3 regions of the Streptomyces javensis genome follow, and region 1 is predicted to be linked to each of the others. Evidence: riboswitches for the same ligand, from Rfam matches in the RefSeq annotation. Region 1 holds a riboswitch; each other region holds the start of a gene.
The links. A riboswitch is a leader RNA that binds a small molecule or an ion and turns the genes downstream of it on or off. The one in region 1 is predicted to bind S-adenosylmethionine.
Positions count from the first base shown of each region.

Region 2: linked by a shared signal. The riboswitch ahead of ABD329_RS40155 (glutathione S-transferase C-terminal domain-containing protein) and the one ahead of thrC (threonine synthase) in region 1 are both predicted to bind S-adenosylmethionine.
Region 3: linked by a shared signal. The riboswitch ahead of ABD329_RS27805 (aminotransferase class V-fold PLP-dependent enzyme) and the one ahead of thrC (threonine synthase) in region 1 are both predicted to bind S-adenosylmethionine.

Region 1 covers NZ_BAAAIF010000034.1:92,799-103,274, reverse strand. The annotation lists gene murQ (N-acetylmuramic acid 6-phosphate etherase) at 1-407, shown strand, start outside; gene groL (chaperonin GroEL) at 511-2,136, opposite strand; gene ABD329_RS27180 (cold-shock protein) at 2,453-2,659, opposite strand; gene ABD329_RS27175 (MoaD/ThiS family protein) at 3,068-3,346, opposite strand; gene thrC (threonine synthase) at 3,343-4,635, opposite strand; SAM riboswitch class I at 4,654-4,795, opposite strand; gene ABD329_RS27165 (glucosyl-3-phosphoglycerate synthase) at 4,986-5,933, shown strand; gene ABD329_RS27160 (alpha,alpha-trehalose-phosphate synthase (UDP-forming)) at 6,116-7,606, shown strand; gene otsB (trehalose-phosphatase) at 7,937-8,788, opposite strand; gene ABD329_RS27150 (DUF3263 domain-containing protein) at 8,991-9,314, opposite strand; gene ABD329_RS27145 (extracellular solute-binding protein) at 9,311-10,476, opposite strand, start outside.
Region 2 covers NZ_BAAAIF010000075.1:8,696-19,171, forward strand. The annotation lists gene ABD329_RS40150 (LysR family transcriptional regulator) at 55-996, shown strand; gene ABD329_RS40155 (glutathione S-transferase C-terminal domain-containing protein) at 1,016-1,882, opposite strand; SAM riboswitch class IV at 2,230-2,376, opposite strand; gene ABD329_RS40160 (PP2C family protein-serine/threonine phosphatase) at 2,492-3,646, opposite strand; gene ABD329_RS40165 (Fpg/Nei family DNA glycosylase) at 3,732-4,520, shown strand; gene ABD329_RS40170 (CU044_5270 family protein) at 4,654-5,631, opposite strand; gene ABD329_RS40175 (RNA polymerase sigma factor) at 5,628-6,224, opposite strand; gene ctaD (aa3-type cytochrome oxidase subunit I) at 6,329-7,993, shown strand; gene ABD329_RS40185 (hypothetical protein) at 7,996-8,343, shown strand; gene ABD329_RS40190 (transglycosylase domain-containing protein) at 8,330-10,204, opposite strand; gene ABD329_RS40195 (sensor histidine kinase) at 10,343-10,476, opposite strand, start outside.
Region 3 covers NZ_BAAAIF010000036.1:24,646-35,121, forward strand. The annotation lists gene qcrB (cytochrome bc1 complex cytochrome b subunit) at 1-501, shown strand, start outside; gene trpD (anthranilate phosphoribosyltransferase) at 688-1,761, shown strand; SAM riboswitch class IV at 1,988-2,106, shown strand; gene ABD329_RS27805 (aminotransferase class V-fold PLP-dependent enzyme) at 2,312-3,712, shown strand; gene ABD329_RS27810 (Lrp/AsnC ligand binding domain-containing protein) at 4,338-4,619, opposite strand; gene ABD329_RS27815 (rhomboid family intramembrane serine protease) at 4,616-5,350, opposite strand; gene ABD329_RS27820 (hypothetical protein) at 5,504-5,749, shown strand; gene ABD329_RS27825 (NYN domain-containing protein) at 5,767-7,128, shown strand; gene ABD329_RS27830 (C40 family peptidase) at 7,586-8,617, shown strand; gene ABD329_RS27835 (C40 family peptidase) at 8,838-10,001, shown strand; gene ABD329_RS27840 (hypothetical protein) at 10,033-10,476, shown strand, end outside.

The DNA.
Region 1 (10,476 bases):
GCAACGCCGGATCGGCGCTCGCCGCCGCGGCCGACCACGGCATCGAGATCATCGTGGGCCCTGAGCTGCTCACCGGCTCGACCCGGCTGAAGGCGGGCACGGCCCAGAAGCTGGTGCTCAACATGATCTCGACCATCACCATGATCCGGCTGGGCAAGACCTTCGGGAATCTGATGGTCGATGTGCGCGCCTCCAACGACAAGCTGCGGGCCCGTTCGCGGAGGATCGTCTCCCTGGCGACCGGCGCCTCCGACGAACGGATCGAGAGCGCGCTGGCGGCCACGGACGGCGAGGTGAAGAACGCGATCCTCACCATCCTGGGCGAGGTGGACGCCCCGACCGCCGAGAAGCTGCTCACCGAGGCACACGGCCATCTGCGCGCCGCCCTGGAGGCCGCCACGGGCTGACGCACGGGCCCGGACACGCCGTCGGGGCGGCACCCCTGGGAGAGGGTGCCGCCCCGACGTCTCGGACGGTACGACCGACCGGCGAACGAACGCGCCGAGTCGATCAGAAGTCCATGTCACCGCCCGGCATGCCGCCCGGAGCGCCCGCCGGGGCGGCCTTCTCCGGCTTGTCGGCGATGACGGCCTCGGTGGTGAGGAACAGCGCGGCGATCGACGCGGCGTTCTGGAGCGCGGAGCGCGTGACCTTGGCCGGGTCGATGATGCCCTCGGCGATCAGGTCCACGTACTCACCGGTCGCGGCGTTGAGGCCGTGACCCGGGGTCAGGTTGCGCACCTTCTCGACCACGACGCCGCCCTCGAGACCGGCGTTGACCGCGATCTGCTTCAGCGGGGCCTCCAGGGCCAGGCGCACGGCCTGGGCACCGGTGGCCTCGTCGCCCTCGAGCTCCAGCTTCTCGAAGACCGAGACGGTCTGGAGCAGGGCCACGCCACCACCGGCGACGATGCCCTCCTCGACGGCGGCCTTGGCGTTGCGCACCGCGTCCTCGATGCGGTGCTTGCGCTCCTTGAGCTCGACCTCGGTGGCGGCACCGGCCTTGATGACGGCCACGCCGCCGGCCAGCTTCGCCAGGCGCTCCTGGAGCTTCTCGCGGTCGTAGTCCGAGTCCGAGTTCTCGATCTCGGCGCGGATCTGGTTGACGCGGCCCTGCACCTGCTCGGTGTCGCCGGCGCCGTCCACGATCGTGGTCTCGTCCTTGGTGACCGTGATCTTGCGGGCGCGGCCGAGCAGGTCGAGACCGGCGTTCTCCAGCTTGAGGCCGACCTCCTCGGAGATGACGGTGCCACCGGTGAGGATGGCGATGTCGCCGAGCATGGCCTTACGGCGGTCACCGAAGCCCGGGGCCTTGACGGCGACGGACTTGAAGGTGCCACGGATCTTGTTGACGACCAGGGTCGCCAGGGCCTCGCCCTCGACGTCCTCGGCGATGATCAGCAGCGGCTTGCCCGACTGCATGACCTTCTCGAGCAGCGGGAGGAGGTCCTTCACGCTGCTGATCTTGGAGTTGACGATCAGGATGTACGGGTCGTCGAGCGACGCCTCCATACGCTCCATGTCCGTCGCGAAGTACGGGGAGATGTAGCCCTTGTCGAAGCGCATGCCCTCGGTGAGCTCGAGCTCGAGCCCGAAGGTCTGCGACTCCTCGACGGTGATGACACCTTCCTTGCCGACCTTGTCCATCGCCTCGGCGATGAGCTCACCGATCTGGGTGTCGGCGGCGGAGATGGAGGCGGTGGAGGCGATCTGCTCCTTGGTCTCCACGTCCTTGGCCTGCTCGAGAAGCTGGGCGGAGACGGCCTCGACGGCCTTCTCGATGCCGCGCTTGAGCGCCATCGGGTTGGCGCCCGCGGCGACGTTGCGGAGGCCCTCCTTGACCAGCGCCTGGGCGAGGACGGTCGCGGTCGTCGTGCCGTCACCGGCGACGTCGTCCGTCTTCTTCGCGACCTCCTTGACCAGCTCGGCGCCGATCTTCTCGTACGCGTCCTCGAGCTCGATCTCCTTGGCGATGGACACACCATCGTTGGTGATCGTGGGGGCGCCCCACTTCTTCTCGAGGACGACGTTGCGGCCCTTGGGGCCGAGGGTGACCTTGACGGCGTCGGCGAGCTGGTTCATCCCGCGCTCGAGGCCGCGCCGCGCCTCCTCGTCGAACGCGATGATCTTGGCCATGTGAAGTGGTCCTCCCAGAGACGGGGTGGATTGCTCCGGACCGCGCTGGCGCCCGCGACGGACGACCTGCCTGCCGCGCGGTTCCTTACCCCGCATGGCCTGGCGGGCCTCACCGACCCGGTCCTTCTGTCACTCTCAACGTCAGAGTGCTAACGCCAATGATTAGCACTCGGACCCATCGAGTGCAAGCGGCATTGCGCTCATGCGCCCTTGCGCCAAGCCGCTGATGATCAGCGCGGACACGCCGAAGGGCCCGTACCCTGTTCGGGACACGGACCCTTCAGACTTGTTCGTTCAGCTGCGTCGCGTCGGCGCGTCAGCCTACGGCCACGCGGACCATGTCGGCCTGCGGGCCCTTCTGACCCTGCGAGATCTCGAACTCGACCCGCTGGCCTTCCTCGAGGGTGCGGTACCCGTCCATCTGGATCGCGCTGTAGTGGACGAACACGTCCGCACCACCGTCGACCGCGATGAAGCCGTACCCCTTCTCCGCGTTGAACCACTTGACGGTGCCCTGAGCCATTCCTAACTCCCCTATTGCTGGCCCTTGCGCAGGACCGCACTCCGCGGACCCGGGTCAGACCTCACCCCCCGGATGTGGGGGGTGTGCGCCGGAACGCGTCGACCGCCGCTGAATGTATCCGTCCCAACGCCCTCTGCAACAGGTCAATCGGACGAGAATTCTGGGCACGGTCGAACGGTTAAAAGTGAGGAATTATGTGAAGTTCGGGCAAGCCGGGCCGGACATAAGGAACCAACCCGGCAATTCGTGCTCACACTTTACGCACAACTTGACGAGTTCTCATATGTGGCTCCGACCCCGGAGCCGTCGGGGAATCCGGGCAACTGTATCGCGATTCCACACACGGAATCGCCCCGTCCGGTTGTCCCCGGACGGGGCGATGCCAAAGGTGAGGAGGGGGACGCGGGGTCAGCAGCCGCCCGCGACCGCCGGGATGATCGAGATCCCGGCGCCGTCCGGGGTCGCCGTGGCCAGGCCGTCGGCGAAGCGGACGTCGTCGTCGTTGACGTAGACGTTCACGAAGCGGCGGAGCTTGCCGGTGTCGTCCAGGACGCGGGCCGAGATGCCCGCGTGGTTCTTCTCCAGGTCCGCCAGGACCTCGGCGAGGGTCGCGCCCTCGGCCGGGACCTCGGCCTGACCGCCGGTGTAGGTGCGGAGGATGGTCGGGATTCGGACGTTGACGCTCATGCGAGGCCAGCCTCTCGGAACGAGTCAAGGGTGGGGCGGATGATGGCGGAGGGACCCGTGGTGGGGGCCACCGCGTCGAGGGTCTTGAGGCCGTCGCCGGTGTTGAGCACGACGGTCGTCAGGGACGGGTCGAGCAGACCGTCCTCGATCAGCTTCTTGGTCACGCCGACGGTCACGCCGCCCGCGGTCTCCGCGAAGATCCCCTCGGTGCGGGCCAGCAGCTTGATGGCGTCGACGATCTGCTCGTCGTTCACGTCCTCCACCGCGCCACCCGTACGGCGGGCGATGTCCAGGACGTACGGGCCGTCCGCGGGGTTGCCGATGGCCAGCGACTTGGCGATGGTCCGCGGCTTCTGCGGCCGGACGACGTCATGGCCGGCCTTGAAGGCGGCGGAGACCGGGGAGCAGCCCTCGGCCTGGGCGCCGAAGATCTTGTAGGGCCGGTCCTCGACCAGACCGATCGCGATCAGCTCCTTCAGCCCCTTGTCGATCTTGGTGAGCTGGGAGCCGGAGGCGATCGGGACGACGATCTGGTCCGGCAGCCGCCAGCCGAGCTGCTCGCAGATCTCGTACGCCAGGGTCTTGGAGCCCTCGCCGTAGTACGGCCGCAGATTGACGTTGACGAAGCCCCAGCCCTCGCCCGCCGGGTCGCCGATCAGCTCGCTACAGAAGCGGTTGACGTCGTCGTAGGTGCCCTCGATGCCGACCAGCTCACCGCCGTAGACCGCGGCCATGACGACCTTGCCCGCCTCCAGGTCGTGCGGGATGAAGACGCAGGAGCGGAAGCCCGCGCGGGCGGCCGCGGCGCCCACCGCCCCGGCGAGGTTGCCGGTGGAGGAGCAGGAGAGGGTGGTGAAGCCGAAGGTGCGGGCGGCCTGGACGGCGATGGCGACGACCCGGTCCTTGAAGGAGTGGGTCGGGTTCCCGGAGTCGTCCTTGATGTGCAGCTCACCGGTCACGCCGAGCTCACGGGCGAGGTGGTCGGCCTTGACCAGCTGGGTGAAGCCGGGGTTCAGGCTCGGCAGATCCGCCACGTCCGCGGGGACGGGCAGCAGCGGGGCGTAGCGCCAGATGCTGTTCGGACCCGCCTCGATCTGCCGGCGCAGCCCCTCCGGGTCGCCGGCCGGGAGCTCGTACGCGACCTCGAGGGGCCCGAAACAGGCCTCGCACGCGAAGATCGGACCGAGCTCGAAGCGCTCACCGCACTCCCGGCAGGACAATGCGACCGCGGGGCCGAAGGCACCGGAGGTGGAGGAGGTCGTTGAGCTTTCTACTGACTGCACAGCCATGGATGGCGAGGCCCTTTCTCCTCATCTTCCTCGCGACGCATTTCGCCACGAGACGGAATTGGCACCTTCCCGAGCTGGGAGCCTCGCTGCGGAATGCGAGATCAGCTGGAGGGTTGCCGGGGCTTCAACGGGCCGTTCCCTCTGCCCCTCTGGATGAGCGGTATGGCACCGGGCGGAACCGGGGCGTTTGTCGGCACAGCGTCGTCGGTACGTCGGTAAACATCGAGGTCGACCCCGACATACGACGGCCATGTGCGTTGTTCAAGACTGTAACCGAAGGCCCGGATGGTTGAGGTAGCCGTCCGATGCGCGAGATGGGTCACAGTGACCACAACAGGGGAGACACACAGGTGCTGGATGAGGTGGAGCGCTGGCTGAAGCGTCGCTCCTGGTCTGCCGACGACCGTCCGCTGGATCGCCTGCTGGCCGCGAAGCGGGCCGCGACGACGACGGTGAGCGTGGTCCTGCCCGCCCTGAACGAGGAGGCCACGGTCGGCGAGATCGCCGACACGATCCGGCGTGAACTGATGGGCGGGGCGATGCCGCTGGTGGATGAGCTGGTGGTGCTGGACTCCGGTTCCACGGACCGCACCGCGGAGGTCGCCGCGGCGGCGGGCGCCACCGTCGTCCCCCGCGACTCGCTGCTGCCCCGGCTGCCCGCGCTGCCCGGCAAGGGCGAGGTGCTGTGGCGGTCCCTGCTGGCCACCAGCGGCGACATCGTCTGCTTCATCGACGCCGACCTGCGGGAATTCGAGGCACGCTTTGTCTCGGGGATCGTCGGTCCGCTGCTGACCGACCCCACGCTTCAGCTGGTGAAGGGCATGTACGACCGCCCGCTCGGCGAAATGGCGGGTCAGGGCGGCCGGGTCACCGAGCTGGTCGCCCGCCCGCTGCTGAATCTGCACTGGCCGCAGCTGGCCGGATTCGTCCAGCCGCTGGGCGGGGAGTACGCGGCGCGCCGCTCGCTGCTGGAACGGCTGCCCTTCCCGGTCGGCTACGGCGTCGAGCTCGGGCTGCTGGTGGACGCGCTGCACACGGTGGGGCTCGACGCGCTCGGCCAGGTGGACATCGGGGTGCGCAAACACCGCCACCAGGACGGGCAGGCGCTCGGCCGAATGGCGGCCGCGATCTACCGCACCGCACAGCTGCGGCTGGCCCGGGGCCACTTGGTGCGGCCGCGGCTGACCCAGTTCGACCGGGGCGAGAACGGCTTCGAGCCGCGCACCACGGCGGTGGACACCGAGGAGCGGCCGCCGATGATCGAGATCCCGGAGTACCCGGCGCGGCGCGCGGCCTGACGCGGGGCGTGACCCCTGTGACCCCTGTGACCCCGGGGCCCGGGCCCCGGGCCCCGGGCCCGGCCAGGCGTCCACGGAGCGGTGGCATCCTGGCGGTTACGTGGCCGGAACCGGAATAGCACCTACGGGGCAAGAAACCGTACGTACGTTTGCGCGGGGCCGCGCCTGGCTAGGCTCGCGACATGGCAGTTCCGCGCACCGCTCCGATCCTGGTCGCGTCCAACCGCGGCCCGGTCTCGTACACCCTGGGCGAGGACGGCTCGCTCACCGCCCGGCGCGGCGGTGGCGGGCTGGTCTCCGGGCTCAGCGCGATCGGCCCCGAGTCGGGCGGGGTGTGGGTGTGCGCGGCGCTCGGCGAGGGCGACCGCGAGGCGGCCCGGCGGGCCGGGGACAGCCATCTGAACCCCGGTGACACCGGCGGCCAGCAGGTGCGGATGCTCGACATCGCGCCGGACGTCTTCGCCGCGGCGTACAACGGCGTCGCCAATTCGGTGCTGTGGTTCGTCCACCACCTGCTCTACCAGACCCCGGTCGAGCCGGTCTTCGACGCGGAGTTCGCCGAGCAGTGGGCGGCGTACGAGAGCTATAACGCGGCCTTCGCGGACGCGCTCGCCCAGGAGGCGGTGGACGAGGCCGTGGTCCTGGTGCAGGACTACCACCTGGCGCTGGTGCCCGCGATGCTCCGCGAGCGCCGCCCCGATCTGCGGATCGGCCACTTCTCCCACACCCCGTGGGCCCCGCCGGACTACTACCGGCTGCTGCCGGACGACGTCGCGGCGGGTGTGCTGCGCGGCATCCTCGGCGGCGACCGCGCCGCGTTCCTCACCGAGCGCTGGGCCACCGCCTTCGCCGACTGCTGCGCGGCGGTGCTGGGCGCGGAGATCGTCCGGGACGGAGACGGGGACGGGGACGGTAGCGGTAGCGGCGACGGTGGCGGCATGGTAACGGCCGTTCGCTTCGAGGGCCGGGAGACCCGGCTGGGCGTCCACGGCCTGGGCGCCGACGCGGACTTCCTGCGGGAGCGGTCGCGCCAGGCCGATGTGGACGAGCGGCTGAGCACTCTGCGGGCGCAGATCGGGCCCGGCCGGAAGTCGATCGTCCGGGTGGACCGCACCGAACTGTCCAAGAACATCGTGCGCGGGCTGCTGGCCTACCGGCGGCTGCTGGAGACCCGCCCCGAGTGGCGCGAGCGCGTGGTGCACGTGGCCTTCGCCTACCCCTCGCGCCAGGACCTCGCGGTCTACCGCGACTACACCGAGCGGGTGCGGCGGATCGCGGACGAGATCAACGAGGAGTACGGCACGGAGGGCTGGACCCCGGTCGCCCTGCATGTGAAGGACGACTTCGCCCGGTCCCTCGCGGCCTACCGACTGGCGGACGTGGCCCTGGTCAACCCCATCCGGGACGGGATGAACCTGGTGGCCAAGGAGGTCCCGGTGGTCTCCGAGCGGGGCTGCGCGCTGGTGCTGTCCCGGGAGGCGGGCGCGTACGCCGAGCTGGGCGAGGACGCGCTGGTGGTGAACCCGTACGACGTGGAGGGCACGGCCCGGGCGCTGCACGAGGCGCTGCGCATGAGCGACGACGAGCGCGCGGACCGCACGAAGCGGCTCGCCGCCGCGGCGACCTCGCTACCGCCGCAGGCGTGGTTCCTGGCGCAACTGCGAGCGCTGTGACGGCCCGGTCCGGGTGAGTAGCGCGACCCGGGCACCAGGCACGACCCGACTTACGGACGCGGCCCGGATGCCGGGCACGGCCCGGGCGCCGGGCGCGATCCGAATGCCGGGCACGGCCCGGGTGCCGGACGCGGCCCGGATGCCGGACGCGGCCCGGATGCCGGACGCGGCCCGGGTGCCGGGCACGGCCCGGATGCCCGACGCGGCCCGGATGCCGGGCACGGCCCGGATGCCCGACGCGGCCCGGATGCCGGACGCGATCCGGATACCAGGCGCGGCCCGACTTACGGACGCGGCCCGGATGCCGGGCGGGCGCTGTCGCGCCCGGCCCTACGCGGCGTCGTTGCCTACCGCGGCGGCCAGGGCCGACAGCAGGTCCACCACACCCGCCGGGCCGTCGACCACCAGGTCGGCCCGCTTGGCGAGCTCGGTCACCTCCGTGCTGCCGCTGCACACCAGCATCCCCGGCACGCCTTCCTCGCGCAGCCGCTCCACCGCCGCGAACGCGGCCAGGTCACCCAGGTCGTCGCCCGCGTAGAGCACCGCTTCCGCGCCCGTCCGCCGTACGTAGTCGATGAGCGCGACGCCCTTGTCCATGCCCGGCGGCCGCAGCTCCAGCACCAGTCGGCCGGGTTCGACGATCAGCCCATGACGCTCGGCGAGCGCGTGCAGCGGCGCGCGCAGCCGCTCGAACGTGGCCTGGGGGTCCTCGGCGCGGCGGGTGTGGACGGCGACGGCGCGCCCCTTGTCCTCGATCCACGTACCGCGCGAGGCGCCGTGCTCCTCGAGGACGGCGGGGAGTTCGGCCCGGACGGCGGCGACGCCGGGGTGCGGTTCGGGCGCCTGCACCTCGCCGCTGCCCGCGTCCCAGCGCTCGGCGCCGTAGAGACCGAGGACGACGAGCCCGTCCAGCCCCTCGGCCCCCGCGAAGCCGCCGTACCGTACGGCGATCTCGGCCGGGCGTCCGGTGATCACCGCGACGGAGCGGATCCGCGGGGCCAGCCGGGAGAGCGCGGGGACGGCGCCGGGGTGGGCGCGGGCCTGGTCGGGGTCGGGGACGATCTCGGCGAGGGTGCCGTCGAAGTCGAGTCCGACGACGGCGCGTCCGGGCCGTGCGAGGAGGGCTGCGAGGCCCTCACGGCCGGCGGAGGTGGTGGGTACGGGGACGGGGTGACTTCCCATAGCGCTGCCCATGGCGGCGACCCTACCGGGCCCGGCGGCGCGGCGGGCTTCACCCGGGCGTACCTCCGGTGAACGCCCCCGGCGCCCGGCCGATGAACGCGCCACGGACACCGAACGGCCCCACGGCCATCCCACCGGTGATCGGCCCCCACGGCCGTCCCGCCGGTGAACGGTTCCGGCCGTCCCGTCGCCCCGAGGCGCGTCAGCGCCTTCCGCGGCGCTCGTCCCTGATCCGGCGCAGCCGGTTGACGGTCACCGGGTCGTGCTCCAGAGCCCTGGGGTCGTCAAGCAGCGCGTTCAGCAGCTGGTAGTAGCGGGTCGGGGAGAGGCCCAGCCCCTCCCGTATCGCCCGCTCCTTGGCGCCGGGACCCGGCCAGCCGCGCCGCTCCACGGCGAGCACGGCCAGATCGCGCTCCGACAGCCCGGTATCCGCGCCCGGTTCCTCTTCCCCGACCCGGTCCACGGGTTCCCCGACCCGGTCGGCGGGGTCGTCGGAGGGGCCGGGGCCGGGCGTGTCCACTGTCATGCCCCCGCATTCTCCATGGCGTCGGCCTCGCGCTGGATCTGGCCCAGCACGCTCGCCGGGTCGCCGCCCTTGGCCACGGTCGAGCCGATCTTCTGCTTGATCAGCTTGCTGACCTCCGCCCAGGAGGTCTTGTCCGCCGGGTAGAACTCCGCGCTCTCCAGCTCGTCCAGGAACCGCCACAGCCGCTTGTACTCACGGTCGCCGCGCATCGTCTGCTCGACGGCGGTGGTCACCGGCAGCAGGTCGTACTCGGTGACGAAGTCCAGCACGTTGTTCTCGGTGTAGACGAAGTCGAGGAACTTCCCGATCTCCTTGCGGTGGCCGTTCTGCTTGAAGGCCATCAGCCAGTCGGCGACGCCCATCGTCGACGGGGACTTGCCCCTGCGGCCGGGCAGCGGCGCGGTGCCGTATGCGATGCCGTGGCCGGACGCCTGCTGCATCAGGGTGGGGTGGCCGTTGAGCATGCCGACCTCGCCCCGGGCGAAGGCGTCGAAGGTGTCCTGCCGGTTGGTGCGTGCCGGGGAGCCGGGGCCGGTGAGGTCCGCGCCGACGAGTTCGTCGCGCAGCCATTCGAAGGCCTCGATGTTCTCGGTGGAGTCGATGGTGTAGCTGCCGTTGGGGTCGGTGTAGCCGCCACCGCCGCTGAGCATCCACATCATGGCCTCGGCCTGGCACTCCTCGGGGCCGAGCGGCAGCCCGTACGGGATCTTCACCCCGTTGGCCTTGAGCCGGACGGCCGCTTCCTTGAGCTCGGCCCAGCTGGTGGGGGCGGAGGATATCCCGGCCCGGTCGAAGAGCTTCTTGTTGTAGAAGAGCAGCCGGGCGCTGGCCACGAACGGCACTCCGTACTGCACCCGCCGCACCTCACCCGCCTGGGCGATCGAGGTGATGAAACCGGCCTGGGTGGGGATGGAGAGCATCTCGTCGGCGCGGTAGAGCTTGCCCTGTGCGGCGTAGTCGGCGTACGCGCCGATCTGTGCGATGTCCGGGGCCTGACCGTTCTTGACCATCTCGGCCACCCGGCGGTCCACCTCGGTCCAGCTGTAGACCTTGACGTCAACCTTGAGGCCGCTGTTCTTGGCCTCGAAGGCCCGGACCACCTTGTTCCAGTACTTCTGGGAGCTGTTGGCGGTGCTGTCGCCGTAGTCGGCCGCGACCACCT
Region 2 (10,476 bases), on a different contig from region 1:
ACGACCGTTCAGGTCCATTGCATGTTTTGCGGGTCGTATGTGCAAAATGATTGCATGATTGACCTGCGCCGGCTTCATATGCTCCGGGTGGTGCGCCAGCAGGGCACGGTCACCGCGGCCGCCGAGGCCCTGCACCTCACCCCGTCCGCGGTCTCCCACCACATGCGGGAGCTCGCGCGCGAGCTCAAGGTCCCGCTCCTGGAGCCGCACGGCCGCGGCGTCCGGCTGACCCCGGCCGGGCACCTGCTCATCGACCACGCCGACGATCTGCTGGCCCGGTGGGAGGAGGCGCGGGCGGAGCTGGAGTCCTACCGGGCGGGCATGGCAGGACCGCTGCGCATCGCGGGCTTCACCACCGCGATCAGCGGCCTGATCGCCCCCGCGGCCGGGCGGCTGCGGCACAGCCACCCGGACCTGCTGGTGCGGGTGCGCGAGTGCGACACCGCGGAGAGCATGGACCTGCTGGTGGCGGGCGAGGTGGATATCGCGGTCGTGGAGCCCATCGAGGGCGGGCCGCCGCCGGATGACGCGCGGTTCGAGCAGAGCCTCTTGCTGGAGGAGCCGCACATCCTGCTGGTGCCCGCCGACCACCGGCTGGCGGGGGCGGCGTCGGTGCGGCTGGAGGAGGCGGCGGCCGAGGACTGGATCGTCTCCGACCCGGGCACCTGCGACCACGCCCAGCGGGTGCGGGTGCTGTGCGCGGCGGCCGGGTTCTCACCGCGGATCGTGCACGCCGCCACCCACTGGTCGGCGGTCTGGTCGCTGGTCGGGAACGGGCTGGGCGTCTCGCTCATCCCGCGGCTGGCCGAGGGTCCGGCGGGCCAGGCGGTGGTACGGGTGCCGGTGGCGGGCGAGAACGTGCCGACGCGGCGGATCCTCACCTGTGTGCGCCGGGGAAGTCGGCGGAATCCGCTGATCGACCTCGGGATGGCGGCGCTGGAAGAGGCGGTGCGCCACCATCAGAGCCCGGACGACCGGCCCCGATCCGCCGCCTGACCGCTCACCGTGCCGCCCCTCAGGACACCTCGACGCCCTCTCGGGACGCCTCGTCCTGGAGGGCCTCCGGAAGCGTGGTGTGGAAGGCCGGATGGGCGTGCAGCCGGCGCACATAGGCGCGCAACTGCCCATGGCGGGAGACCCGGTCGGCCGCGTCGGCGTCCAGGAGGGGCCGGTGCTCGGTGTCCAGTTGGACCAGGGCCACCCACAGGTCCACATCGGCGGCGGTCAGCTCCTCGCCCAGGGCGTACGGCGCGGCCGTCAGCCCGCGGTCGAGCCGGCCGAGGGCGGTCAGCAGCCGCTCCAGCGCCGCGTCCCGGCACTCCGCCACGCCAGCCGTCCCGGCCTGCCGGGCGGCGTGGATGACGTCCGCGTCGAGCAGGTCCCGGAGGGCGTCGATGTCCGTGGCGAGGGCCGCCGGGCGCAGCCGGGGGCGTCCGGCAGCGCTGCCATCGCTCAGATGGCCGGCGAGGTCGCGCAGGATGTCGGGCGTGTGATTGCTGACGACCCGTCCGGTCCAGCCGTCGCACAGCGCGGGAGCGTCCACCGGTCCGCTGTAGCGGTGCCAGGTGGCCTCGTAGGCCCCGCGCAGCGCGGCGTACGCCTCGGGGGTGTCGTCCGGGAGCCCGACGAGGGTGGTGGCCACGGTGTCCCGCAGCCCGAGCAGATCGAGGGTGATGGAGACGCGCAGTGAGAGCGGACAGCTCGCGGAGAGGTAGAGCCGATAGCGATGCGGCACCGGATAGAAGCCACCGGCGAGGTCGACGCCGATGCGGCTGCGGAAGCGGTGCGGAGGTGCGGGCGGGGCGATCCGGGGGCGGGGTGAGCAGGGGTCGGGTTCGAGAAGAGCGGCAGGACCTGAACTGACCGGAAACGTCTCGGACATGGCTTTCCAAGGCAGTGGCGGAAGCCCCGGCCACCGCCGGTCGAGGGCGGCGCCGGTGGCACGACGGAGGGGAAGCCCGCGCGGGGCACCCGCCGGGGCGGGGCCGGGACACACCCGACCCCCCGGCGCGCGGGACCGCGCTCGGTGACCGTGTCGACTCGGGCCGACTCAGAGAGCTGGACTGGAGGCGCTACAGATGCGCAGCAGATCGATGTGCAGCCGTCTGGTCAGGAGGCGGAGCCGGCGGAGCGGGGACAACGGACGGGAACGCCGGCGGGCGCCGTCCCCGTGGCTGTCGGTCCTGGGCATCTCCACCGATCCCATCATCGGGGGCTCGCGAGGCAGCGAGACCGCGCTTGTCCCGTCCACGCCGACGGAACCTGGTCGTCACCCGGGGGCACCCCGTCGCGGGAGAAGGGTTGCCTGTCAACGAGCCGGGGCCGATGACCCGCCTGAGCGGGGGTTCCGCACGGCGGGCGCTGACAATCGTGACCGTCCCTGACAGTGTCGTCGCGCTCCGCGAGGGCGTCAACCCATGCCGAAGCGGCCAACACCGGCCGACGGTACGGCGGATGTACGGCGCCTTGGCGCAACGGGCTCGGAGGTGGCTCAACCGGCTCGGCGGAACGGCCGGTCCGCGCCGCCGGTGTCCCGCTCGATGAGGACCATGGCCGCGTCGTCCGCCAGCCGCCCCTCGGTGTGCCGGACCAGGGCGTGGCGCAGCCCGTCCAGGTACTCGGACGGGGTGGCGCGGTCCAGCGTCTCCATGGTCCGGTGCAGCGGAAAGAACTCGTTGTCGTTGTTGCGGGCCTCGACCACCCCGTCGGTGTGCAGCAACAGCCGGTCACCGGTCAGGAACGGAAAGGTCTCGACGCCGATCGCGGAAGGGCCGAGGAACTCCTCGAGGCCGAGCGGCGGCAGCGGGCGCGCCGGGTCCAGGGAGCGCACCTCGCCCTCGCGCATCACCAGGGGCGGCGGATGGCCGCGGTTGATCAGCTGGACCAGCGAATCGTCCGTCACCTGGGCGAGGAGCACGGTGACGAACTGCTCCTCGAGCTCCTGCGGATCCTGTAGCTGGGAGCGGTCCAGCAGCTCGTACTCGCGCGCCAGCGCGGCCGCACAGCGGTGCATCACCTCGGCGAGGTCCTGTTCGTAGTGCACCGCCTCCCGGAAGGCGCCCACCACGGCCGCGGCGGACCGCACCGCGGCCAGCCCCTTTCCCCGCACATCGCCGACGATCAGCCGCACTCCGTAGCGGGTGCACATCGCCTCGTAGAGGTCCCCGCCGATCTGCGCACCGCGCTCGGCCGCCAGATAGACGCTGGCGGTGTTCACCACGCCCATCCGGGCGGGCAGCGGCCGCAGCACCACGTTCTGGGACACCTCCGCGATCCGGCGGATATGGGCCAACTCGCGGTCCCGGCGCACCCGCACCGCGCTGGTCGCCACGCTCGCCACCGCCACCACCAGCAGGGCCAGCAGATTGGTGTACACCTGCGGGGTGCCCCAGGCGTCGTTGTGGATGGCGGTGATCGCGCTGACCGCGCCCGCCAGCACCGCCACCCCGCCGGTGCCGACCGGCCCCATGGTCACCGCCGCCAGCGCCGGCGCCGGGGAGAGCAGGGGGCCGGTGTAGAGGGTGTGCGCGGGGGAGAGCTCGATGCCGAGTACCGCCGCCAGGACCAGGAACGGCAGACACCGTGTGATCGCGAACAGCGTCTGGTTGCGACCGCTCACCCCCGGGGCGGCGCGCATGAATCGCATAATTGGGTACTTTATCCGATGAAGACCCCCGAACGGGGGCGCTCTCCACAACGCGCGACGGAGGCCCCGGGCGTAGCCTGACGCTATGCCCGAGCTTCCGGACGTCGAGGGATTCCGGCGGACGCTCGCCTCCTGCGCCGAGGGCCGCCGCGTCGAGCGGGCGGAGGTGGCCGATCCGGGGGTGCTGCACGGGGTGACCGCGCAGCGGCTGAAGCGCGACCTCAAGGGCCGCCGCTTCGCGGCACCGCGCCGCCACGGCAAGTGGCTGATCGCCCCCACCGACGGGCCCACGGTCGTGCTCCACTTCGGCATGACCGGACGGCTGGTCTGCGCGGCGGACTCCGACCCGGCCGGCCGGTTCCAGCGGGTCGCCTTCGACCTCGACGACGGCCACCGCCTCGGCTACGAGGACCAGCGCAAGCTCAAGGGCATCTGGCTCGCCGCCACCGACGACGACATCGACCGGATCATCGGTGACCAGGGCCCGGACGCGCTCTCGCTGAGCCGGGCCGATCTGGACCGGCTGCTGGAGGGGCGGCGCGGACGCGTCAAGGCCACCCTGACCGACCAGGCCGTGATCGCCGGACTCGGCAATCTGCTCGGCGACGAGATCCTGTGGCACGCCCGGATCCACCCGCGGCGGCCGGTGAACGCGCTGACCGAAGGCGAGCGCGATCGGCTGCACGGCGCGCTGCGCGAGGTGCTGCGCGCCTCGGTACGGGCGGGGCGGGTACCGGACGACCCGGACTGGCTCACCGGGCGGCGTGACGATCCGGATCCGCACTGCCCCCGCTGCGGCAATCCGCTGCGCCGCGGCCGGATCGCGGGGCGGACCAGTCTCTGGTGCCCCCACTGCCAGCGGGAGGACGCCTGACGTCCGCCCGCGCCACCCCTACCCCGCCCGCGCCCCCGCGCCTCGATCGCGTCCCCGCGTCCCCGCGTCCCCGCGTCCCCGCGCCCCGATCGCGCCCCCGCGCCTCGCCCGCCCCTCCCGACGCCGCCGGTGGTCAGGAGATATAGGCCGTGTAGGACATCACATCGCCCGCCTTCACCCGGTACTCGGGAGCGTCCCGGGTGAACGTCTCCTCGATGTCCAGCACCCTGCCGTCGTCCGGGTCGAGGACGATCAGATAACGGCCACCGGGGGTGCCGGTGAACCGGAACCCCTGCCCCTCCCGGCCGAGCCGGTCGGTGACCCTGCCCGCCGGGCGAAGCCCCTCCAGTCCGGAGAGCAGGGTGGCGATGTCCGCCCGCTGGCGCGGTCCCGGGGTCCACACCGTGAGGAAGGACCCGACGGCCGACAGCAGCTCCGCCGGGTCGCGGTCCGCGTCCGGGGTCCAGACGGCGAGATATTCGCGCAGCGCGGACGCACCGGTCGGGGGGTCCTCGAAATAGCTCTCGTTGGCGCCGTTGATACCGGGCGGATAGCGCTCCTCGCTCAGCACCTTGCCGTCGTGAACCGTACGCGGCGGGGGTCCGTCCTCGATCACCGGGCGGCCCGGATGGCGCGGATCGGTGGCCACCTCCAGCGTGGAACCGCTGCCGTCCGCGTTCCAGCGGGTCAGCGACTCCCGGGGCAGCGTCACCGCGTCCTCGCCCGACTTCATGCTCAGCGCCCAGCTCTGGAAATGGCTGCCCCGCTCGCTCCTCCCCGGGGACTCCTCGGCCGCCGCCCGCGCCCGCCGCACGATCTCGGTGAGCGATACGTCCGCCCGGGACACATGCGCCACCAGCGGCACTGGTCTGGACGCGGCCACCGCGGAGGAAGGGGTGCCCGAGACGGTCAGCGCGAGGGCGAGGACCGTCGCGGCCGCCGCGGCCTCCAGACTCCAGACGACGCGCCGGACGGTACGGCGCCCCCGGTCCTGGGACGGCAGCCGCCGCAGCAGCAGCTCGGCGCGCGCGTTCAGCGGCCGGTCCCGCCAGGGGCCGGTGTCGGCGGACACGGGGTTGGCCTCGCGGAGCAGATCCAGTTCGTCGGTCATGCGTGTCCATCCTTGTGGGCCTCGCCGGCCCGGTCAGCGCTATGGGCCCTGTCGCCCTTGCCGCTCGTGCACCCCACCGAGACCCGGTCGTCCCGGCGCAGGTTCTCTATCTGCTCCCGCAGCCGCCGCCGCGCCCGGTGCAGCCGCATCGCCGCGGCGGACCGGCCGCACCCCAGCACGGTGCTGAGCTCCTCGACGGTCAGCTCCTCCCACGCCGTCAGCCGCAGCACCTCCTGGTCGGCCTCGGCGAGCCGGGACAGCGCCTCCAGCACCCAGGAGCCCGGCCGCTCGGCGTCCGGGCTCGCCACGGTGCGCCCGCCGCGCGTCACCTCGTGGTGGCCCAGTTTGAGCAGCAGTCTGCGGTAACGGCCCTTGCCGCGCACGGTGTTGGCCAGACAGTGCCGGGCCACTCCGTACAGCCACGGCAGTGGTGACTCGGGCAGTTCGGCCCGGCGCCGCCAGGCCACCGCGAAGACCTCGGCGACCACTTCCTCGACGTCCCATGCCTGGTCGTCCAGCCGCCGTGCCACAAAACGGCTGACCGCCCAGTAATGCTCACGGTAGGCGGCGTCGAAGGCGTCGTCGGTGCTCATGATCCGAAGGTGTCCGGCACACCGCAGATCATCACACCTCGCGGCGGGCGATTCCGACCGGCCACCGGAGTGATGATCCACGGGGTGCCGGACACCTAGCGGTCATGAGGAACAACACCGTTGTCGCGGCGGCGCCGGCCGCCCCGCCGTCGCGCCGCCCCGGGCCGGGGGCCACGGCCGTGAAATGGCTGACCACCACCGATCACAAGACGATCGGCACGCTCTACCTGATCACCTCGTTCGCCTTCTTCTGCATCGGCGGGGTGATGGCGCTGCTGATGCGCGCCGAGCTGGCCCGTCCGGGTACGCAGATCATGTCGAACGAGCAGTTCAACCAGGCGTTCACCATGCATGGCACGATCATGCTGCTGATGTTCGCCACCCCGCTGTTCGCGGGGTTCGCCAACTGGATCATGCCGCTCCAGATCGGTGCGCCCGATGTGGCGTTCCCGCGGCTGAACATGCTGGCGTACTGGCTGTACCTCTTCGGCTCGCTGATCGCGGTGGGCGGGTTCCTGACCCCGCAGGGCGCGGCCGACTTCGGCTGGTTCGCCTACTCCCCGCTGTCGGACGCGGTCCGCTCACCGGGTGTCGGCGCCGATATGTGGATCATGGGTCTGGCCCTCTCCGGCTTCGGCACCATCCTCGGCTCGGTCAACTTCATCACCACGATCATCTGCATGCGCGCTCCGGGCATGACGATGTTCCGCATGCCCATCTTCACCTGGAATGTGCTGCTGACCGGTGTGCTGGTGCTGCTGGCCTTTCCGGTGCTCGCGGCGGCGCTGTTCGCCCTGGAGGCGGACCGCCAATTCGGGGCGCACATCTTCGACGCGGCCAATGGCGGGGCGCTGCTCTGGCAGCACCTCTTCTGGTTCTTCGGCCATCCGGAGGTGTACATCATCGCGCTGCCGTTCTTCGGCATCATCTCCGAGGTCATTCCGGTGTTCTCCCGGAAGCCGATGTTCGGCTATATCTCGCTCATCGCGGCGACGATCTCCATCGCGGGCCTTTCGGTCACCGTCTGGGCGCACCACATGTATGTCACCGGCGGTGTGCTGCTGCCGTTCTTCTCCTTCATGACATTCCTGATCGCCGTGCCCACCGGCATCAAGTTCTTCAACTGGATCGGCACGATGTGGAAGGGGTCGCTGAGCTTCGAGACCCCGATGCTCTGGGCGGTCGGCTTCCTCATCACCTTTGTCTTCGGCGGTCTGACCGGCGTGATCCTGGCCTCGCCGCCGATGGACTTCCATGTCTCGGACACCTACTTCGTGGTCGCCCACTTCCACTACGTCATCTTCGGCACCGTGGTCTTCGCCATGTTCGCCGGATTCCACTTCTGGTGGCCCAAGTTCACCGGCAAGATGCTGGACGAACGACTGGGAAAGATCACCTTCTGGACCCTCTTCCTCGGTTTCCACGGCACGTTCCTGGTGCAGCACTGGCTCGGCGCCGAGGGAATGCTCCGCAGAATTCCCGACTATCTGGCAGCCGACGGCTTCACCACCCTGAACACCATCTCGACCATCAGCTCCTTCGTCCTCGGCCTGTCGTTCCTGCCGTTCCTCTACAACGTCTGGAAGACTGCCAAGTACGGCGAGAAGGTCGTCACCGACGACCCCTGGGGCTATGGACGTTCGCTGGAATGGGCGACCTCCTGCCCGCCGCCGCGCCATAACTTCGTCAGCCTGCCGAAGATCCGTTCCGAATCCCCCGCGTTCGATCTGCACCATCCCGATGTCGGCCAGAAGGAGAGTGTGGCGTGAGTATGGCCAGAGCCGCCGAGCCCCCCGGTATCGCCGCCGGAATCAACCAGATCGAAGGCTATCTGCTGCTCCAGGGCGAGCGGGACGCGGCCCGGGAGCGGGCCCGCCGCCTCACCGGCCGGCTCGACTGGCTGACCTCCGCCCAGCGGGCGGAGGTCGAGCGGGTCTACATCCAGGACCAGCTGGCCGTCACCGAGCAGACCCTGCGCACGGTGGTGCGCCGCTGCGAGGAGCTGCGGGCGGAGTACCGGGAGGTCTACCGCACGCTGCGCCGCCGGCTGCTGCTGACCTGCCTGCTCGGGGCCGCGGCCCTCGCCGGCGGCCTCGGCGCCGCCCTCACCGTGCGTTAGGCGCCGTCTGCGTCGGGACCGGAACCGCCCCCGGGCCGAAGTCGAACCAGGCCGGGGGCGCGTCGCCGAGCGCCCGGCCGGTGTAGTCGCTCCAGAGCTCGGCGACCCGCTGGACACGGGCGTTCCTCAAGGGGATCTGCTTCCGCTTCTTGGCGTCCTCGCCGAAGAGGGCGACCGCGGTGACCAGGTCGGGGGTGTAACCGACGTACCAGGCGGCCCTCTTGTCGTCGGAGACCCCGCCCTTGCCCGCCGAGGGCCGTTTGACGGCGCGTACCGCGGTCGCTCCGCCGTCCTCGATGAGACTCCGGGTGATCAGCTGGGCGGCCGCGGGGGTGATCGCCTGGTCGCCCACCGCCTTCGGCGGCCCGGCCGTCTCATCGCCGCGCCGGGCGGACTTCACGATGCTCGGGGTGACCCGCTTGCCCTTGTGGTCGAACGAGGCGTAGACACCGGCCATCCTCAGCGGGCTCGAGCCCATCAGCCCCAGCCCGATGGACTCCTTGGTGGCGAAGCCGCCGCCGTCGGTGTCCATGCCCAGCGCCCCGGCGGTGCGTTTGACGTCCGGCAGCCCGTCGGCGGCGGCCCCGTCCCGGATCTTGGCGCCCAGGGTCGCGGCGGTGGTGACCGGTTCGAAGACGGGGCCCACCTGGTAGTCGCCGCGGGTCGCGTTGGACAGATAGTGCCGGGTGTAGTCCCGGCCGCCGTAGAGCGCGACGATCCGCCCGTTCCTCGGGTCCACCGAGACCGCGCCGCCCTGGGTGGCGGCCGCGTCGGCACGGCCCCGCTCGCCCTTGGCGGAGCCGTCGAGCCCCTGGTGCATCGTCTCCTCGAGCGCCCGCTGCTTGTCCGGGTCGACGTTGAGGGTGATGGTCCAGCCGCCCGCGGCGAGTTCCTGCTCGCTGACGCCGGAGGCGATCAGCTCATTGCGGGCCGCGTCCACGAGATACCCGGCCTGGCCGCCGAGACCGGGGGCGGGCTCGGGGGCCACCGGCACGGGGAAGCGCATCCGCTTCCGCTGCGCGGGATCCAGCCAGCGCATGTCGACCATGTTGTCCAGGACGTAGTTCCAGCGGCGGGTGACCAGGCGCTTCGCCTTGGGGCTCGCGACGGCCCAGTCGTACTGGCTGGGGGCCTGCACCAGCGCCGCGAGGTACGCGCCCTCCTCGACGCTGAGGTCGTCCACGTCCTTGTCGTAGTACGCGCGGGCGGCGGCCTGGACGCCGTAGGCGACACGGCCGAAGTAGCTGGTGTTCAGATACCCCCTGAGGATGTCCTCCTTGGAGTTGCGCTGATCGACCTTGAGGGAGATCACCAGTTCCTTGATCTTGCGGGTGGCGGTCTGCTCCTGGCTCAGGTAGTAGTTCTTGACGTACTGCTGGGTGATGGTCGAGCCGCCCTGAGTGCCCTTGCCCGTCACGGTGTTGACCAGCCCCCGCAGGATGCCCATCGGGTCCACGCCGGAGTCCTTGTAGAAGGACTTGTTCTCGGCCGCCACGAACGCGTGCTGGACACCCGTGGGTACCCGGTCGAGGTTGACCATCTCGCGGTTGATCTCGCCGGTGCGGGCGAGGATCGTGCCGTCGCCGAACTTGTAGACGTTGCTCTGCGCCTTCGCCTGGGCGTTGGCCCTGGGGATGTCGATCGAGTAGTAGAGCACGGTGAACGCCCCGATCAGCAGGGCGCACAGGGCGGCCACATAGGCCAGCAGCTTCCGCCAGGTGAAGAACCTCCGGATGCCGGTCCGCTTCCGCCTCCCGCGACCTCTCGCTCCGCGCCGCCCGCCCGGGGGTCTGGTGTCCCGCGGCGTCTGCTCCGAGTCCGGTGTGAACCGTACGCGTAGTGCCGTCAGGGGACCTGCCATGCCGATCGCTCCTCCGTCGATCCCGGCCGCGAGGTTTCGCGCGGGTCGGCGCCATCCTCCTCAGCGAAGATCTTCGGAACCGCAACGGACGGTCTCGGCGGGGGCTCGGCCGGGTCTCGACTTCCGCTCGACGGTGTATCAGCCGTGTATCGGTCCGGGCTCCGGCGATTCGGGCCGCTCGGGCCGCTCGGGCAGGCGCAGCGTGGCGACCGCGCCGCCGTCCGGTGCGTTGCCGAACTCCAGCGTGGCGCCGATGACCTTGGCCTGGCCGA
Region 3 (10,476 bases), on a different contig from region 1:
CCGACCCGTACCGCGTTCGGTGTCGCCTGGATCACCGCGTACTTCGTGATGCTGGTCGGTGGCGGTAATGACCTGTGGGCCACCCACTTCCACCTGTCGATCAACTCGATCACGTGGTTCGTGCGGATCGCCTTCTTCGTCGGCCCGGTCCTGGCGTTCATCGCCACCAAGCGGATCTGCCTCGGCCTCCAGCGGCGCGACAAGGACAAGGTGCTGCACGGCCGTGAGACCGGCATCATCAAGCGGCTGCCGCACGGTGAGTTCATCGAGGTCCACGAGCCGCTCGCGCAGGAGCAGCTGCACACGCTCACCCAGCACGAGCAGCCCGAGCCCTACGAGATCGGCCCGGAGGTCGACGAGAACGGGGTCAAGCGGAAGATAAAGCGTTCCCAGAAGCTCCGTTCGAAGCTCTCCAAGGGCTACTACGGCGGGGACAACGTCATTCCGAAGCCGACCCGCGAGGAGTACCACGAGATCACCAGCGGCCACGGCCACCACTGATCTCCCGGTAACCCGCAGCGACCGGTTTCCGCATACAGCGACATACAGCGACGCCACAGACCAGGGCCCCGGCCCGGACCACACGGTCCGGCCGGGGCCCTGGCCGTGCGGCCGATAGGCTTGCGGCGGGCCGCTGAAGTGCGCGGACCCCTTCCCTGCCCACCCCCACGGATCCAGGAGCGGACCATGGACGTTGTGACCCCCGCCGGAGGCGACAGCACCGCGACGGCCCGCACCTGGCCGGACGTACTGACGTCGCTGATCGCCGGCCGGGACCTCGATGCCGACGACACCGCCTGGGCCATGGACCGGATCATGCGGGGCGAGGCCACCGACGCCCAGATCGCCGGTTTCGCGATCGCGCTGCGCGCCAAGGGCGAGACGGTCTCCGAGGTGGCCGGTCTGGTGCGGGCCATGTACGAGCACGCCCGGGTGATCGAGGTGCCCGGGGCGACCGTGGACATCGTGGGCACCGGCGGCGACCGCGCCAAGACCGTCAACATCTCCACCATGTCCGCGCTGGTCGTCGCCGGTACCGGCGCGCGGGTGGTCAAGCACGGCAACCGCGCCGCGTCCTCCGCCAGCGGCGCCTCCGACGTGCTGGAGAAGCTCGGCGTCAATCTGGACATCACCCCCGAGCGGGTGGTCGAGGTCGCGGAGGAGGCGGGGATCACCTTCTGCTTCGCGGTGAAGTTCCACCCGTCGCTGCGCCATGTCGCCTCGGCCCGCCGCGAGCTGGGTGTCGCCACCCCGTTCAACCTGCTCGGCCCGCTGACCAACCCGGCGAAGGTCACCTGTCAGGCGACCGGGGTCGCCGACGCCCGTATGGCGCCCATCATCGCCGGGGTGCTGGCCGAGCGCGGCTCCTCCGCGCTGGTCGTCCGGGGCGACGACGGGCTGGACGAGCTGACCGTGACCACGACCTCCCAGGTGTGGGAGGTCCGGGACGGCGCCGTGCGCCAGGAGACCTTCGACCCCCGGGACGTGGGCGTCGAACGGGCCCCCGTGGAGGCTCTGCGGGGCGCTGACGCCTCGTACAACGCCGATGTGGCCCGTCGGCTGCTGGCGGGCGAGCGGGGCCCGGTGCGGGACGCGGTGCTGCTGAACTCGGCGGCGGCGCTGGTGGCCCTCGAGGCGGACCCGGGGGACAAGCCCCTGACGGACCGGATCGGGGCGGGTGTGGCGCGGGCCGCCGAGTCGATCGACTCGGGCGCGGCACGGGACGTTCTGGAGCGATGGGTGCGGGCCACCCACGCGTAAACGCTCCGCTGAAAGTGGACTGATATGCCGTCGACGGTCTGCGGCGCCGTCGTGGCTGGTCGCCCACGCGGCGGAGCCGCATGTCGATACAGCCGCGGCGGAGCCGCACATCGACACAGCCTCGCGCCCCTTCAGGGCGCCGCCGAACTCCTTACGGCGCCCATGGTCTGTCCGGGATGCGGACAGACCATGGGCGCCGGCCTACGGCATGGCATACTCCTGCCCAGGTCACGAGCGACAGCGACTACGGCCCCGGCCCGCTGTCCGGCAACCCTCCGTCCGTGGCGGGGTGCCCCGGGTGATGACCAGGCCGCCAGGCAGCGAGGCCGGCGGCAAGCGCGGACCCCTCGCACTAGGGGTCCTGGTGGTCGAGGGAGTTCTTCCGTGATGCAGCGAATGCGTTAGGGCCGAGCGGCCCCGTCTCTCCTCAATGTGCTCCGCGCGGTATGGCCGTGCGTCGAGCGATTTTCCGCGCCCTTACGGCCGGCTCGCCGCCGCCGCCGTTTCCGGCGCGTCACGCATTCCTTCAACCCCTTCGGGAGACTTCGCCATGTCCGCACGCCCTGCCGCCACCGCCACTGCCACCGCCACTGCCACCACCTCCGCTGCCGCCGCCTGTGAGCCGCTGCCCGTGCTGGGCGGCGACGTCCTGGTGCCCCTGGTCACGGGCGGCGAGGTGACCTACGCGGCGCTCGACTACGCCGCCAGCGCCCCCGCGCTGCGGCGGGTCTGGGACGACATCGCCGCCTACGCGCCGTACTACGGCAGCGTGCACCGCGGGGCGGGCTACCTCTCGCAGCTGTCCACCGACCTGTTCGAGAACAGCCGTAAGGACGTCGCGGCCTTCCTGGGCTGCCGCGAGGACGACCAGGTCGTCTTCACCCGCTCCACCACCGATTCGCTCAACCTCCTGGCCGCCGTGGCGCCCCGGGGCACCGAGGTCTTCGTCTTCGAGACCGAGCACCACGCCTCGCTGCTGCCGTGGGAGCAGCGGGAGGACGTCACCGTCCGCTACCTCAGCGCCCCGCGCTCCCCGCGGCAGGCGGTGGAGACGCTGGAGAAGGCGCTCGCGGGGCGCGCCGGGGGCCCGGCGCTGGTGTGCGTGACCGGCGCGTCCAATGTGACCGGCGAGCTGTGGCCGGTGCGGGAGCTGGCCGCGGCCGCGCACGCCCACGGCGCCCGTATCGTCCTGGACGCCGCGCAGCTGGCCCCGCACCACCCCGTGGACATCGCCGAGGCGGACGTGGACTGGGTGGCCTTCTCCGGGCACAAGCTGTACGCGCCCTTCGGGGCCGGGGTGCTGGCCGGGCGGGCGGACTGGCTGCGGGAGGCCCGGCCGTATCTGGCGGGCGGCGGCGCCAGCCGTAAGGTCACGCGCAGGGAGGACGGCGGCGTCGACGTCGAGTGGCACACCACCGCCGCCCGGCACGAGGCGGGCTCGCCGAACGTCATCGGGGTCTACGCGATCGCGTCGGCGTGCAAGGCGCTGACCGAGGCCGGTTTCGAGGGCCTGGTCGCCCGTGAGCGGCAGCTGATCGAGAAGGTGCGGGCGGGGCTGGCCGCGGTGCCCGAGGTGCGGGTGCTCTCGCTGTTCGGCGACGACGCGCCCCGGGTCGGCGTGCTGTCGTTCGTGGTGGAGGGCTGGAACAGCTCCCACTTCGCGGCGGCGCTCTCCGCGGAGTACGGCATCGGCGTACGCGACGGTCTGTTCTGCGCCCATCCGCTGGTCCGCACCCTGCTGGACAGCGAGCCCGACGAGCCGGGCGAGTGCGGCGCGCCCGAGGCCGCGCCGGGGGAGCGGTCGCTGAACGCGATCCGGGTCAGCTTTGGGGCGGGCACTCCGGACGAGCATGTGGAGCGGTTCGTGGGCGCCGTGAAGGAGCTGGTGCGCGACGGCGCCCGGTGGACCTACCGCACGGAGGACGGCCGCTGCGTCCCCGACCGCGGCTGAGACCCAACGGGCCTCGTGGGCCCCTGGGCCCCTGGGCCCCTGGGCCCTGGGCCAAGCGTTCGGGAGCGCCGGGCCCTGCGGGGGTGTCCGGGGGTTCTTTCCCCTCCCCGCCCCTTCCCGCAACCAGGGGCTCCGCCCCTGGACCCCGCGATCAGCTGACCGCCCTGCGAGGGCAGGGGCCAGGGTGCCTGCGGGGCGGGCGGTGAGGGCGCGAATGCCCGCACCGGCGGGCTGGCCGCGTCTGCGGCCTACGTGGCGGATGACCGCAGCCGGGTCGGCCCGGCCGGGACCTGGGGCGGAGCCCCGGTTCCGCGGGGGTGAGGGGGCGGTCGTCGCTGTTGTGGGTGTCGGCGGCGGTGGGCTGATCGTGGTCGGTTCGTCAGCGCGGGCGCCCGCGCGCCTTCGGGTCGCCCGGCCGGGGCCTGGGGGCGAGCCCCGGTTTCCGCGGGGGTGAGGAGGTGGTCGTCGCTGTCGTGGGTGGCGCGGGCGTCCGCGCGCATCCAGAGGGTCCGGCTGGGGTCTGGGGCGGAGCCCCAGTAGTGGGAAGGGGCGGGGAGGGGGGAAGCACCGATATGCGGCTCCGCCGCGTGGCCCGCCGCAGGCGCCACGCGCCGCCTGACAGCCGTCAGCCGTCCAGCCCGATCGCGAACGCCGCCTCCAGGTCGTGCTGCGAGTACGTCCGGAACGCGATATGGGTCTCGGTCGACGCGACCCCCGGCAGCTTGCTGATCTGGCCCGTGATGATGTCCGCGAGGTCGTCGTGCCGGGCCACCCGCACCATCGCGATCAGATCGTGCGCGCCGGTGACCGAGTAGACCTCGCTCACACCCTCCAGCGCGGCGATCTTCTCGGCGGTCTCCGGGATCTGGTCCACGTTGGTCTTGATGAGCACGATCGAAGTGATCACGGCTGGCTTTCTCCCTCACTGGGCCGGGCTGCGCCGCCCACTCTAGCCGTCCGCCCGAACCGGGCCCACGCGTAGAGAAAGCCGAGCGTGAAGCCCACGAGATGGGCGAGATAGGCGACGCCGGGGCGGTCGTCGGCCTGCCGGGCGGCCAGCCACTGGAGGGCCACCCAGAAGATCAGCACCGCCCAGGCGGGAAACCGCAGCGGGAGGAAGAGCAGGAACGGGAAGAGGCTGGTCACCCGGGCCCGGGGAAACAGCCACAGAAAGGCGCCGAGCACCCCGGAGATGGCCCCGGAGGCGCCCACCAGGGACTGGGCGGAGTCGGCGTGCGCGGCGGCGTAGCCGAGCAGCGCCAGATAGCCGGTGGCGAGGTAGAAGACGGCGAACTGGAGACGGCCCATCCGCTCCTCGGTCATCGCCCCGAAGACATAGAGGAACAGCATGTTGCCGAGCAGATGCAGCCAGTTGCCGTGCACGAACAGCGCGGTCAGCGGGGCGAGCGGCTGATCGGGGTCGCCGCTCCACAGCGCGGTGGGCACCACCCCCCAGCGCTCGAAGTACGTGGACTGGGCCTCCATCAGCCGCCCGCCCGAGCCGTAGCCGGGGTTGAGCCCCGAGGCCGGCCCGAGGACGAAGATCAGGCAGCAGCTGACGATCAGGCCGTACGTCATCCAGGGGCGGCCGGGCCCCGCCATCCAGGGGCGGTGGCGCCCCGACGACGTCTCGATCATGGGCAGATCATTCCGTACCGGACACAACCTCCACAGAGCGCCTCGCCGCGCTCCGCCGGGTCATGGGGGGCGGACGGGCCCGGCACGGGCCAGGGCTCAGGCCGTAGGGTTACAGGACGCCGCCGACGAGCCGAGAAGCGAGGACCCGCAACCATGGCCGTGCCCCTGCCGACCGACCAGACCCGCTGGCGTTGCACACTGTGCGGCAATCTCACCCGGTTCGATGTGACCCGCTCGACCAGAGCCGTGGAGTATGTGCATCTCGACTTGGCGGGGGAACCCAGAGTCGAGGAACGCGAGGTGCTCGGTGAGACCATTGAGTCAGTGCGTTGTCGCTGGTGCAACGCGGTCGACCAGGTCGAACTCGTGGATCGTCCGAGCACCGGCCAGAGCGCCTGAGAACGGAGCGGTGACAGGTGGTGGAGCGGACCGGTGACCCCGGGGCGGCCGGTGACGCCGAGGGCGTCCCCGAGGCGCTGGACCGCCCCCTGCCGGAAGGGGTGCGACGGCGCGTGGTGGCGCTGGTCGCGGATGCCTTCGGCGGGCTGACGGTCACCGAGCTGCCCACCCAGCTGCGGCAGTACGCCCGTTTCACCCCGACCCGCCGCGCCAAGTTCGCGGGCAACGCGATGGCCGCCGCGGTGGAGAGCGACCCCGTCTTCCGGCAGCGGATCGCGGGACGGCTGCGGGAGACCCAGCGGGAGCTGGCCGAGGCGATCGAGGGCGGGTCGCCGCCCGCCGCGGCCGATCCGGTGGATGTCGCGGCGGTGGCGTATGTGCTGCGCCCGGTGGGCTGGGTCAAGCTGGTCGAGGCGGCGGGCGAGGAGGCCCAGCGGGCCTCCGCCGAACGGGCCGGTGAGGAGGCGGCGCGCGAGCTCCAGCGGCTGCGCGACGAGCTCGCGGAGGCCAAGGCGGCCACCCGGCACGAGACGGAGCGGACGCGCACCGAGCTGGAGTCGGCCCGCAAGGAGAACGACGTGCTCCAGCGCAAGCTGCGCAGCGCGCAGAGCGATGTGAAGCGGGGCGCGGCCGCGCTGCGCAAGATCGAGGCGGAGCTGGAGTCCGTGCGGTCGGAGGCGGCGGCCCGTCAGGCCACCGCGGACAGCGAGGCACGGCGGCTGCGGGCCCGGCTCTCGGAGGCGGAGTCGGCGCTGGAGGCCAGCCGGCGGGCGGTGCGCGAGGGCCGCAGCGTGGAGGACATGCGGCTGCGGCTGCTGCTGGACACGGTGCTGGACGCGGCGCAGGGGCTGCGGCGCGAACTCGCCCTGCCGCCCGCGTCGATGCGCCCGGCGGACACGGTGGACGCCGTGGAGCCGGGGAAGATGACGCCGAAGGACATAGCGACCAGGGCGCTGTCGGAGATGGACCCGGCGCTGCTGGACCAGCTGCTCGCGCTGCCCCAGGCGCATCTGGTGGTGGACGGCTACAACGTCACCAAGACCGGCTATCCCACCATGCCGTTGGAGAAGCAGCGGCTGCGGCTGCTGGGCGGTCTGGCGGTGCTCGCGGCCCAGACGGGCGCGGAGATGACCTGTGTCTTCGACGGGGCGGAGCTGGCCGCTCCGGTGCTGCTCGCGCCGCCGCGCGGGGTACGGGTGCTGTTCAGCAAGCCGGGTGTGACGGCCGACGAGTTGATCCGGCAGCTGGTGCGGGCCGAGCCGCCGGGTCGTCCGGTGGTGGTGGTGTCCACCGACCGCGAGGTGGCCGACGGGGTGGCACGCGCCGGAGCGCGCCCCGTGGCATCGGCATTGCTGCTGAAGCGGCTTGCCCGTTCCTGAGCCGACGTAGCTCGAACCTGAGCCGACGTAGCTCGAACCTGAGCCGACGTAGCTCGAACCTGAGCCGACGTAGCTCGAACCTGAGCCGACGTGCCCCGAACCGCCCGGCCCCGCGCCCCGGTTGCCCCGTTTCTCCGTTCCACGGCCGAACTGCCCGAATCACTTCGAATGGCTTCACAAGTCTGACCCGGGGCACTTGTGGTGTCAGCGGAGCGTCATCGGTCATCACTGCCTGTACGATATTTGTAAAAGATGCCTCCGTGGACCGACTTTTTTGCCGTCGGGATTTGAACGGATCACGGCGGGGTCACTATCGTCAGCTCGAACCTTCGCGCGGTTGATCACCCATCCGGGGTGACAGCGGAGGTACCGCCGAGTCCGCGCCCTGTCGCGGAGCCGGGGCTTCACAACCCCCCAACTCCCGGTAGGCGGCTGGAGGAAGAAGGAGCTCGCCTTCGTGGCGTCCCACCGTCGACCCAAGCAGCCGAGCCGCACTCGGGTAACCGTCCTCACCGCGACCGCGACCGCGGCCGCCGCCGTCGCGCTCACTTCCCAGGCCGCCCAGGCCGCTCCGAAGCAGGACAAGAAGGACGTCAAGGAGCAGGTCGACAAGCTCTACGAAGAGGCGGAGCAGGCGACCGAGAAGTACAACGGCGCCAAGGAGAAGCAGCAGAAGCTGGAGAAGCAGGTCGGCGATCTCCAGGACAAGGTGGCACGCGGCCAGGAGGACCTGAACAAGCTGCGCAACGGCCTGGGTTCGATGGCCACCGCGCAGTACCGCTCCGGCGGGATCGACCCCTCGGTGCAGCTGCTCCTCTCCTCCGACCCGGACACCTACCTCGAGAAGGCGTCCACCCTCAGCCAGTTGAGCGGCAAGCAGGCCGAGTCCCTGCGGAAGATCGCCGACAAGCAGCGCACCCTCAAGCAGCAGCGCGAGGAGGCGTCCACCAAGCTCCAGGACCTTGCCGACACCCGTAAGGCGCTCGGCAAGAAGAAGGACGAGATCCAGGGCAAGCTGTCCAAGGCCCGGAACCTCCTCAACACCCTGACCGCCAAGGAGCGCGCCAAGCTGGCGGCCCAGGACGCCGAGCGCGCCAACCGCTCCAGCGAGCGCGTCGACCTCGGCAACGAGGTGCCCGAGTCGGGGCGCGCCGCCGCCGCGCTGGCCGCCGCCAAGACGAAGATCGGCCTCCCGTACGTCTGGGGCGCGACCGGTCCGTCCTCCTTCGACTGCTCCGGACTCACCGGCTGGGCCTACCAGCAGGCCGGGGTGCAGCTGCCGCGCATCTCCCAGGACCAGGCGAACGCCGGCACCCGCATCAGCCGCGGTGAGCTCAAGCCGGGCGACCTGGTGCTCTTCTACGGCGACCTGCACCACATAGGTCTCTACGCGGGCAACGGCCAGGTGCTGCACGCGCCCAAGCCCGGTGCCGGTGTGCGCTATGAGTCGATGGACAACATGCCGTTCCAGTTCGGCGTCCGGGTCTGATCCGGAAGTCCCGCGAACCAGGTTTCAAACCGCCTCAACTGCCATCCTTTCGGGCGAATCTCCAGCGCCCTCGCTGATCCCCCGCCCCGCCGGTGACCTGCGTCAGTCGGCGGGGCGTCAGTGTGTCCGCACACCACGGCCGTTGGACCGTGACCAGCGCCGCGGCTACTGTCTGCCCGCAGTTCTCAGCCCGACACTGCGGAAGGGAGTGCGGCTTCCCATGGCGTCCTGTCGCCGCGTCGCGAAACCCCGGTCCGGCCGGGCCACCGTCTGGACCGCCGCCTCGGCGGCCGCGGTGGCCTCCGCCGCCGCGCTGTCCGCCGTGCCGGCCGGTGCCGAGCCGCACGACCCGGCGGGCCGTCCGTCCGCCCGGTCCACCGGCGACCGGATCGCCACGCTCTACGCCCAGGCCGAGCGGGCCACCGAGCGCTACAACGCGGCGGAGACGCGCGCCCGGGCCCTGCGCCGCCAGGTCGGCCGGATCCAGGACCGGGTCGCCCGCGGCCAGGGGCGGGTCAACCGGATGCGGACGGCGCTCGGCGCCCTCGCGGGCGGGCAGTACCGCACCGGAGGGATCGACCCGGGCCTCGCCCTGCTGCTGTCCGGGGACCCCGCCCAGTACCTCGACCGGGCCGCCACCCTGGACCGGATCACCAGCCGTCAGACCGCCCAGCTGCGGGTGTTCCAGAGCGCCCAGCGGACGCTGCGGCAGGAGCGCGCGGAGGCCGCGGCCAAGCTGGTGAAGCTGGAGCACAGCCGTAAGGAGGTGGCCCGCCACAAGCGGGCGGTCCAGCACCGGCTGGCCACGGCGCGGCGGCTGGTGAACGCGCTGCCGCCGGGGGAGTGGGAGAGCTACGCGCGCCGCGCCTCGCGGGCGGGCGGGCGGGAGCGGGCCGCCCTCGCCGGGCTGGTGCCGGGCGCCCTGCCCGGCGGCCGCTCCCCTTCCGGTCCCGATTCCGGCTCCGGTTCCGGTTCCGGTTCCGATTCCGGTTACGGCTCCGGGGAGCTCCCTGGCGGGCCGCACGCCCTACCGTCCTCGGGGCGGGCCGCCGCGGCGTTCGGCGCGGCACGGGCGGCCCTGGGGCTGCCGTACGCATGGGGCCAGGCAGGTCCCACCGCCTTCGACTGCTCCGGGCTGATGCAATGGGCCTACGCCCACGCCGGGGTGGCCATTCCGCGCACCTCACAGGCCCAGGCGCACGCCGGGCAGCCGGTGCCGCTGTCCCAGGCCCGCCCCGGCGATCTGGTGGTCTACCGCTCCGACGCCAGCCATGTGGCCATGTACGCGGGCAACGGGCAGGTGATCCACGCCCCTTACCCCGGGGCGCGGGTCCGCTACGACCCCGTGGGCATGCTGCCGATCTCTTCCATCACTCGCGTCTGAAGCCGGCGCGCGGGCTCGTACGATCTAAGACGTGGCGGGTCGGTGGAGATCGGGCGGATGGCGGGCGCTGCTGTGCCTGCCCCTGGTGGGCGCGTTCTCCCTGACCGCGCTGAGCGGCTGCGGACCGGTCCCCGCGCCCGACGACCCCGAGGGACGCGACGGCCGGGCCGTGCAGCGCATGCTGGACCAGCGGGCGGCCGCGGTCCGGGAGCGGGACGCGGACGCCTTCCTCGCCACCGTCGACCGCGGCTCGGCCGGGTATCTGGCCGAGCAGCGACGGGTGTTCCGGCAGATGTCCGCCGTACCGCTGCGCTCCTGGACCTACCGCCTGGTGCGCACCGGCGGCTTCGACCCCGCGCGGGTCGGCGGCCGCAGCCTCGCCGCACAGGTCGAACTCCGGTACCGGCTGAAGGGGTACGACACCGCGCCGGTCGTCTCCGCCCAGTACCTCACCCTCGCCCGGCGCGGCGGGCAG